3 regions of the Martelella sp. genome follow, and region 2 is predicted to be linked to each of the others. Evidence: riboswitches for the same ligand, from Rfam matches in the RefSeq annotation. Region 2 holds a riboswitch; each other region holds the start of a gene.
What was found. Region 2 has a riboswitch for thiamine pyrophosphate ahead of thiE (thiamine phosphate synthase). Riboswitches for the same ligand answer to the same signal wherever they lie in the genome.
Positions count from the first base shown of each region.

Region 1: it holds a riboswitch for thiamine pyrophosphate, as region 2 does, so the genes downstream of both, AC5DC2_RS05975 (ABC transporter permease) here and thiE (thiamine phosphate synthase) in region 2, are expected to answer to the same signal.
Region 3: it holds a riboswitch for thiamine pyrophosphate, as region 2 does, so the genes downstream of both, thiB (thiamine ABC transporter substrate binding subunit) here and thiE (thiamine phosphate synthase) in region 2, are expected to answer to the same signal.

Region 1 is NZ_CFHTCS010000044.1:5,017-8,288, forward strand. It holds gene AC5DC2_RS05970 (ABC transporter substrate-binding protein) at 1-707, opposite strand, end outside; gene AC5DC2_RS05975 (ABC transporter permease) at 739-1,458, opposite strand; TPP riboswitch at 1,561-1,670, opposite strand; gene AC5DC2_RS05980 (sugar porter family MFS transporter) at 1,876-3,234, shown strand.
Region 2 is NZ_CFHTCS010000057.1:6,563-9,834, reverse strand. It holds gene AC5DC2_RS07200 (TRAP transporter large permease subunit) at 1-1,117, opposite strand, end outside; gene thiE (thiamine phosphate synthase) at 1,114-1,776, opposite strand; TPP riboswitch at 1,883-1,985, opposite strand; gene AC5DC2_RS07190 (HAD family hydrolase) at 2,003-2,701, opposite strand; gene AC5DC2_RS07185 (MFS transporter) at 3,009-3,272, shown strand, end outside.
Region 3 is NZ_CFHTCS010000185.1:1,929-5,200, forward strand. It holds gene thiP (thiamine/thiamine pyrophosphate ABC transporter permease) at 1-195, opposite strand, end outside; gene thiB (thiamine ABC transporter substrate binding subunit) at 209-1,222, opposite strand; TPP riboswitch at 1,270-1,384, opposite strand; gene AC5DC2_RS14595 (FKBP-type peptidyl-prolyl cis-trans isomerase) at 1,650-2,087, shown strand; gene AC5DC2_RS14600 (OpgD/OpgG family glucan biosynthesis protein) at 2,488-3,272, shown strand, end outside.

The DNA of each region.
Region 1 (3,272 bases), on a different contig from region 2:
ATCGCCGCGCGCTCCACCGCGTCGAGAAAGCGCAGCAGCCGGTCATCGTCAATGAGTTCGCTGCGGGTCACATAGATCAGCTCGTCATAGACCGGAACGCCGTTTTCCTCTGGAAAGAAGGCCTTGCCCTCCTCGCCCTCGATCGCCATCTGGGTCAGCTCGAAATTGCGGAACGCGCCGATCGTGGCATCGACCTGGCCGGTGAGGAGCGACTGGGTGAGCGCGAAATTGACATTGACCAGCGTGATGTCGTCGCGCGTGAGGCTGGCGCTTGAAAGCATGGCCGAGACGACCGCCTCCTCGATGCCGGCGACCGAAAAGCCGATCTTCCGGCCCTTCAGATCGGCGAGCGACTGGACAGGTCCGTCCGCCATCACCGTCAGCGTGTTGAGCGGCGTCGAGACAAGGGTGCCGAAGCGCTTGATGTCAATGCCGGCGGCGTGGTCGAGATAGAGGTTCGGCTGGTAGTGCACGCCGATATCGGCCCGGCCGGAGGCGACCATGCGCGGCACCATGGACGGATCTGCCGGCGGCACGAGGTCCACGTCGAGCCCCTCGTCGGCGAAATAGCCGTTCGCCTCGGCTATCACCATCGGTGCATGATCCGGGTTCACATACCATTCGAGAATGACGCTGAGCCTGTCATCGGCGGCGGCCAGACCGGGCAGAAGCGTCAGGGCGGCCGCGAGGGCTAGTCTTTTGAGCATTTGATCCTCCTTGGGAAATCGGCGCGGCCGCTCATTGGGCGGGCGACCAGCGGGTGAAAAAGGGCGCGGCGAGATCCACCGCCTTGCGAAACAGAACGGCCTCCAGCGCCAGGATGAACATGGCGGCAAACACCGTATCGCTCTGCATTCGGGCGTTGGCCTGCACCATGACGAAGCCGAGACCGCCAGCAGCGCCCACCCACTCGCCGACGACGGCGCCGAGAGGAGCGAGCGGGGCGGCGATGCGCAGGCCTGAAAAGAGTTGCGGCATGGCGAGCGGCAGACGGATGAGAACCAGAAGCTGCCAGTGTCCTGCACCGTCAAGATGCGCCGCCTTGATGACGGCGCTGTCGGTGCGGGCAAGTCCGTCGGCGAAATTGGAGGCAACGGGAAAGAAGACGATGATCATCGTCATCACCACCTTGGAGGTGATGCCGAAGCCGAACCAGAGCACCAGCATGGGGGCGATGACGAAGACCGGGAACGACTGCAGCACCACGAGCGCCGGCCAGACGAGACGCCCGAAGCGCGGAAAACCGGCGAGCAGGAAGGCGGCGCCCGCGCCGAAGGCCGCGCCGGCGGCAAAGCCGGCGATGATCTCGCGCAGCGTGATGAGGGCGTTCGAGAGGAGGTAGGCATGGCCGGTCCACAGCCTTGCGGCGACGGCAGAGGGCGCGGGCAGGATATAGCGTGGGAGCGCAAACAGCGTGACGACCGCCTGCCAGAGCAGAAGGAGCGCAGCGATCACCATCAGGGATTTCAAAACGGCGAAAAGGCTTTGCCTCAAGTCCCCTCTCCCCGGCGCGGCCGGGCAGCGGACGTAACAAAACAGGCTGATTTTATGGGCGTATCGCTCAATACCAAACTCCGTTCCTACGCCGGCATGACCCGGATCAGGTTCAAGGGTTCGGCCAGAGCCATCTCAGCATCTTCGCAAAGAAGATCGCACCCCTCGGATGGGCTTATCTATGCCTGCGCAGAACGGTCCGGTCAAGGGGCGCTGACGCAGCTTCCGGCCGCCGAAAGGGAATAGAGTTGACAAGCAGGGCGGTTTTCATCTTCAAGTTGTCATGAAGGCATGGCTACAGACGGAATTTTCAGCTAGCGTTCACAAAAAAAGGCTAAGGGTCAGGGACAGAAAGACACTGACCGGCGCACCGGCACCCGGCTGCGCCCGAAATGCGGAGGAAACCCAATGCTTATCGCCATCGTCATCGTGGCGGCACTGTTCGGCATGCTCTTCGGCTTTGACCAGGGCGTGATTTCCGGCGCTTTGCCGTTCATCAAACAGGACTTCACCATCACGCCCTTCATGGAAGGCGTGATTACCTCGGCCGTGCCGCTCGGCGCGGTGGCGGGCACGCTGCTCGCCATGGTCACCACCGACCGCTACGGCCGAAAGCCGATGCTGATCCTCGGCGCCGTGATCTTTCTCGTCGGCTCGCTGATTTCCGCCTTCGCCTTCAACCAGTATGTGCTGACGCTGGCCCGCCTTCTGATCGGCGTCGGCATCGGCGCATCGGCCATGACCGCCCCGATGTTCCTGGCGGAAGTGGCGCCGGCGCGCATTCGCGGCACCATCGTCTCGGCCTTCCAGCTGATGATCACGATCGGCATCATGATTTCCTACATGTCGGACGCGGCCTTCGGCGGCACCGGCGACTGGCGCTGGATGATCGGTGTCGGCGTCTTCCCCTCGATCATCGCCCTTGTCGGCATCCTGCTCTCGCCGGAGACGCCGCGCTGGCTGACGCTGAATTCGAACGCCGACAAGGCGCGCGACATCATCGCCAGGCTGCAGCCGGAATCCTCCGATGCCGAGATCGACGAGATCATCACCGAGATCAAGGAAAGCGCGAAGGACGAGGAAGCCGCCCCTGCCTGGAGCACCTTCCTGAAGAAGGGCATCCTGCCGGTCACGAGCTTCGCCATGATCGTGTTCGTGCTGCAACAGCTCTCCGGCATCAACGCGATCATCTATTACGCCCCGGAAATCTTCAAAAGCGCAGGTTTCTCTGGCACCACGACCCAGCTTCTGGCAACCGTCGGCATCGGCGTGGTCAACGTGGCGCTGACGATCGTCGCCATGTATCTGGTGGAATCCATGGGTCGGCGCAAACTGCTGATCCTGGGCTTTTTCGGCACCGCGGCCTCGATGGCGCTTGTGACCGTCGCGACCATGATGAACATCGCCGCGACCCCCTATCTGGCCATGATCGGGATCTTTGCCTTCATTGCCTTTTTCGCCGTCAGCCTCGGCCCTTTGCCCTGGCTCTACATGGCGGAACTCTTCCCGCTCCGGCTGCGTCCGCGCGGCATGGCGCTGGCATCGATCGCCAACTGGTTCTTCAACTTCGTCGTCGCCCTGCTCTTTCCCGAGCTTCTGGCCGGCATCGGCATCGTCGGCACCTTCGCAATCTTCACCGGCTTCTGCGTGATCGGCATCTTCTACGCCATCGCGGTCGCGCCTGAGACCAAGGGCGTCACCCTCGAGGAGATCGAGCAGCGCACCGTCGCAGCGGGCTGATTCGCCCGCATCGCCTGAAACAGACGGCCCGCCGCAAG
Region 2 (3,272 bases):
TGGCGACGGCAAGGCTCGCCGCCATGACAAGGCCGGCGGCGAGCCCGCCGACAAGCAGCTTGCCGACCGAGAGATCGGTCGCGGCCGCAAGAATGAGAAAGGCGATTGACGGCGGGATCACATTGTCGAGCACCGAGGAGGCGGCGATGATCGCCCCTGCGCGGGCCGGCGGGTAGCCGTGACGCACCAGTTCGGGCTGAAAGGTGGTGGCTGAAAACACCGCATTGGCAACCGACGAACCGGACGCGCCGGAAAATAGCGCGCCGGTGGCGAGCACCGTCTGCGCCAGCCCGCCGCGCCGGTGGCCGACAAGCGATGCGGCGAAGGCGACGAGATGCGCGGCCGCGCCGGAGGCCGAAAGGGCCGCCCCCGTCAAGAGGAAGAAGGGGATCGCCAGAAGCAGGAAATGCGACATGCCGGAAACCGCTGTCGTCACCATCGTTTCCGGCGCCAGATTGCCGCCGAAGGGCATGGCGAAAAGGGCCGCGGCGAGGAAGGCATGGGCAAGCGGGGCAGCCGCGATCAGACCGATGGCGGCGAAAAGCGCAATCGCGGCACTCGGCGGAACGGCCGTTGCCAGATTGAAACGCAGGCATGCGAGGGAGATGAGGCCGGCCAGACCGACAGAAACCGCAAGCGACAGGAACCGCCGTTCGCTGATGCGCCTGAGGGCAAGGGTCGCGGCGATCAGCGCGCCGCCCGCGCCGGTGACGGCAAAGCGCACCCATTCGGGCAGGCCGAGGGTCGGCGAGGTGCCGCCGATCAGCGTTGCGACGCGAGCGCTGCCAAGGGCGAGGACAAGGGCAGCGATGAGGCTGACGGCATCGGCGATGATGCGGGCGGGCAATTCCGCCCGCCTTGAAAAGGGGAGTTCAAGCCGCATGGCGAGCGGGCCGGTCATGGCAAGCGGCGCGGCAAGAAAGACCAGCGCCACATTCAGCCAGATGCCGAGATCCTCGGTGCCGATCAGCCCGGTCCGGAAGACATAGCGGAGCACGACGCTGAGGAGGACGAGCGCGAGCATCAGCGCCAGAACGACGCCCGCCATCATCGAAAGCGTCGTCTGAAGCCTGTCCGCAAGGCGGCCGGCCACGCGCTCGATTGCCGCCGATGTCATCGCGCCCGGATCGCGAGCGCCGCGTCGACGGCCCGGCGGAAGTCGCGGGTCGCCTTCGTCACGTCGGGCGCATGGAAGATTGCCGAGATCACGGCGATGCCGTCGGCCCCGTCGGCGATCAGTTCGGGCACATGTTCGAGCTTGATGCCGGCGATCGCGCCGACCGGCAGGTCCGGCCTCGCGTTCTTCAGGCCGCGGCGCAGCGCGCGAAACCCCTCGACGCCCACCGGCGGGTCGGAGTTGATCTTGGAGAGCGTATGAAACACGCCGCCGATACAGGCATAGTCGACCGGGGCCGCTGCCGCCCGCGCGCCATCGGACGCATTCTTGACGGTCAGGCCGATGATGGCGTCCGGCCCGAGCAGCCGTCGCGCGGTCTCGGGATCCATGTCGTCTGCGCCGAGGTGGACGCCGGCGGCTTCTGCCGCGAGCGCGACGTCGACCCGGTCATTGACCACGAGCGGAACGCCGGTCGGCTCAAGCGCCTTGCGGATTTCCACGGCCCGTTCGATCATCTGGCGGGTCTTGGCGTATTTGTCGCGATACTGGATCAAGGTCGCGCCGTTTTCGGCGGCATGCCGCGCCAGTTCGGCAAGCGGCGCGGTCTCGACCAGCCCGGCATCGACCAGGGCGTTCAGGCGATAGTCGACCGTTCTCATGGCTGCGTCTCACCAGCCTGCAAAAGGCGGCTGCGGCGAAATTCCAACGACATATGACGACCTCCATGGCATTGCGGAGACCGGCGCGGAAGCGAAAACAAAGGGGAATAGCCGATTTTTCCGTTCCTACGCCGGAATGACCCGGATCAGGTTCAAGGGTCCGGCCCGTTGCCATCTCAGCATCGCAGGATGCTCCCCTCGGAATGGACGGGATTCTGTCGGGCTTTCAGCCCGGTGTCAACCGGTCTCGACCGGCGTCAAGGGCTAGCATCCCGAAATCGGAAAGCGCCGTGAGCACGGTGTCGGCGCCCGCGGCCCGAAGCCGTTCGGCATGAAGCGGCCTGACGCCCTCAAGATGGCTGCCGCCGATAAACCCGAAAACGCGCATGCCGGCGCGTCCCGCGCCGGTCACGCCGGCGATGGCGTCTTCCAGCACCACGCACTCCTTCGGCAGGGCGCCGCGTTTTTCGGCAGCGTAAAGGAAAAGATCGGGCGCCGGCTTGCCGTGTTCTACCGATTCGGCGCTGAAGGCCCGGCCTTCGAAGCGTTGGGCAAAACCGATCGCCTGAAGCGCGACGCCGAGCCTCTTGTAGGACCCGCCGGAGGCGATGCAGTAGTCGATACCGGCCGCCTCCAGCCGGTCAAGCATGGCTTCAGCGCCGGCCATCGGCTTCAACTCGCGGCGATAGCGGTCAAACAGCCGCGCATACCACGCCTCCTGGAAATCGGGATCGACCGCCCTGCCGGTCTGTCCCTCCACGTAAGCGATGATCTGCCTGACCGAAGAGCCCAGGAATTCCTCGACCAGCATATCCCAGTCGACCGCGACCCCGTATTGGGCAAGCGATACCTGAAGCTCGGCAAGCGCGATGATCTCGCTGTCGGCAATCACGCCGTCAAAGTCGAAAATGACTGTCTTTATCATGGTTCCCTGGCCAATACGCTTCGGCTGAGGCGACGCCGTCGGGGCCGCGCCGTTCCCATCTTGCTGCCTGCTATGGCCTGTTTTGCGACCAATTGCAAATCCGGATGCCAGGCGGTCCGATCGAAAATTAATGAATATCAATTGTTTATGCAGGTCTCGCGCGGCGGTCGAGACGGGACTTGACTGCGGAAGCCCGAGGCGAGGCTCTGACATCAAGAACGCTGACGTCTGAAATCAGAGATATTGGATATTCATCTTTCCTGATCCCTGCTAATTCTGGCGCAAGGGATATTTCGGGAAAGATATCATGCAACAGGCCAGGACCAGCGGCATCGACCGCGACATGCTGATCATCATGTTGGCGGGCGGGCTGGTGCTGGCCCTGTCCTTCGGCGTTCGCTCGGTTTTCGGCGGCGTGGTCCTGCCGCTGTCGGATGATCTTTTCGCCGGCCGGATCGAGATATTCTCTCTGTCGATTGCCATCCAGAACCTCGTCTGGGGGCTGGCGCAGCCGTTTTTCGGCATGCTCGCCGACAAGTTCGGCGACCGGCGCGCGCTCTGGCTCGGCTTT
Region 3 (3,272 bases), on a different contig from region 2:
TGACAGGCAAGCCTGATAGAGTGTGAAGCGCAGGATGCGCCAGACATAGGGCTCGTCCAGGACCGCCGCCGCATCGGCAAGCCGTCCGAACCCGGCAAGCGCCGCGACTGCCACGGCAATGAAGCCGAGAACGGCGAGAAGGGCGGCGAGGCCGGCGGAAAGATTGCGGCGGAACTCCGCCCCTGTCAGATACACGGCTGCGGTTCCGTCACCGCGCGCTCATGGCGTTCAGCCATTCATCGATCCAGGCCTGCCGGTTTTCCGCAACCACGTCGGGGGCAAACTGCAGGGTCTTGTCCGGCGTGACTGCGTTTTGAAACGCTGCGGGCAGGGGATCGGATGTCTGCGCCACGGGCATCATCCAGTTATGCGTCGGGATCGCGTCCTGAAAGCCGGGCGTCAGGATAAATTCGAGGAAGGACTTTGCCAGCGCCGGGTCCTCGGCCATCTCCGTCATGCCGGCGACCTCGATCTGGATATAGAGCCCGTCTTCGATATCGGCCGCCTTGTAGCGGTCGGTCTCCTCGGCAATCTGGTGATAGGCGGGCGAGGTGGTGTAGGACAGCACCATCGGCGCCTCGCCGCTGGTGAAGAGACCGTAGGCCTCGGACCAGCCGGGCGCGACCGTCAGAATGCGCTTTGAAAGCGTCTCCCACGTTGCCGCCGCCTCGTCGCCGTAGACTGCCTTCATCCACAACAGCATGCCAAGCCCCGGGGTGGAGGTACGCGGATCCTCGATAACGATTTTTTCGCCGCTCGGTCCGTTGACGAGGTCATCGAGCGTTGTCGGCGGGGTTTCGATACTCTCGCTGTCGTAGACGATGTCGAAATAGCCGTAGTCGAAGGGCACGAAAATATCGTCGTCAAAGCCGCCGGGAATGGCGAGGTTTTCGGTCGAGACCCCCGATGCGGCAAAAAGTCCCGTCTCCTTCGCCTCGTGGATCAGGTTGTTGTCGAGGCCGAGCACGATATCGGCCGGGCTCGTGCGGCCCTCGAGCTTCAGCCGGTTCAGGAGCGCCACGCCATCCTCCGCGCCGACGAATTTCACGGTGCAGCCGCATCGGGCCTCGAAGGCGTCTTTTACCAGCGGCCCCGGGCCCCATTCCGTGTTGAAGCTTTCATAGGTATAGACGGTCAGCACCCTGGCGTCCTGGGCATGGGCTGCGCCGGCAGCCCCGATTGCCAGTGCCGTAACCGCAATTTTCAGATGGTGAGCTGACATGACGCCTCCTTCGTGCTGTCGCAATCAACAAGGGAAAAGGGCGTCTTCTGGTTCACGCGTCTAATCCCTCCGCCGGTTTTAGCCGGATCAGGTTCCTCGGGTTGGTGTTCACCTCTCAGCGGTTGACGCAAGGATCAGCGTTCCGCACCCCGTTAGAGCTTTCCGACACCTATCGCGGGCGGGCCGCGAATTCAAGGGCTCCGGCCTATTTGAAATAGTCGGCGAAAGTGACTAGGTATGGGGCACATCCGGATTTCCGGATGTGCCCGCCAGTCGTCATGCAGGAAAGCGTGTCGGCTCAATCCTCTGCAGCGCGCGAAAATGACCTTGTACGCGCTTCAGGAAAGAGAAACGGCGCTACGGCGCGGGCCGGGCATTTGCCTGTCTTTCGCTGTCGCGCTCGGTGTTCAAGGAAGGAGCACACGAAATGGCAGAAGCAAAGAGCGGGGACACCGTTCGTATTCACTATACCGGAACGCTCAACGACGGTTCGACCTTCGATTCCTCCGAGGGTCGCCAGCCGCTGGAGTTCACCGTCGGCGCCGGCCAGATCATTCCCGGACTCGACCGCGAGATCGCCGGCATGACTGTCGGCGACAACCGTCAGGTTCAGGTTCCCTCCGACGAGGCCTATGGGCCGCATGATCCGCAGAAGGTACAGGTCGTGCCGCGTTCGGCCATGCCGGCGGAGGTTGACGTGGCGCCCGGCATGCAGCTGCAGGCCCGCACGCCCGACGGCCAGACCGTGCCGTTGATCGTTACCAAGGTCGAGGAAGAGCAGGTCACCGTCGACGCCAACCATCCGCTCGCCGGACAGGATCTGAACTTTGCCATCGAACTCGTCGAAATCGTGAAAGCCGCCTGATAAAAAAGGCGTTTTTCGGCAGCGCCGCCATCTTGACGTCGCCCTCCGGACGGTCGAAAATATTGCGGCGCGAAGAAGGCATATTGCCATGATCTTGCCATTCTTTGGTTGAATGGCTGCCTTATAAATGGGGCTGGAATGCAACGCGGCGTTCCAGCCCCTTTTGGTGCGCGCAAGAATGGGCCCTATCTGTTAACGCATGGAAACTTGCATTGGTTTTTTGCCTGGACGTGGAACCGAACCGGCGCTCCGCCGTTACGGACTCGTCCGCGCGTGCCGCGAAGGCAACTTCCGCGCTGTTTCGGGACAAGGGTCGACCTTTCCAAAGAAGACGTTTCGGCGCTGGATTTGGTGCCATGCAACATTGCGGAAGCTTCTTTTTCAACCGACGGGAATTTGAATGAAAAGACGTTTTTTTCTGGCGCAAACGGCGGTCGGCGCGCTGGCTTTTTCCGGCTTTGCAGGGCGCGCATTCGGGCAGGACGCAGCCGTCGAACCCGCCAAGGTGCCGGACCAGAACGACGCCGTACAGGCGGAGGCGCCGTCGCCGGACGCCTTTACCTTCGATACGCTGACGGCCCGAATGAAGGCGCGCGCCGCCAAACCGTATCAGGAACCGGTACAGAATGTCCCCGCGCCGTTCGAAGCGCTCCATTACGACGACTACCGCGCGGTCCGCTACGATCCGAACAAAGCGATCTGGCGGGACCAGTCGGATTTCCAGTTGCAGGCCTTTTCGCTCGGCTGGTTGTTCAAGACACCGGTCGAGATCTACGAGGTTGCCAACGGCAAGGCTGAGAAACTGGTGTTCTCGGCCAGTGACTTTATTTTTCGCGCGCCGCTTGACGCCGAGCAGTTCAAGGATGTCGAACTGCCCGGCGTTGCCGGTTTCCGCATCAATTATCCGCTGAACCGGTCAGACATTTCCGACGAACTGATCTCGTTTCTCGGTTCGTCCTATTTCCGCGCGCTCGGCCAGGGCAATCTCTACGGGCTTTCGGCGCGCGGGCTGGCAATCAACACCGCGACGAACGAAGGCGAAGAGTTTCCGCGGTTCTCCGCCTTCTACATCGTCCGGCCGGCAGCCGAGGGCGAGAAGATCACCGTTTTCGCCGAACTCGACGGTCCGAGCGTGGCCGGCGCCTACCGGTTCGTGATCACGCCCGGCAAGAACACGCGCATGGA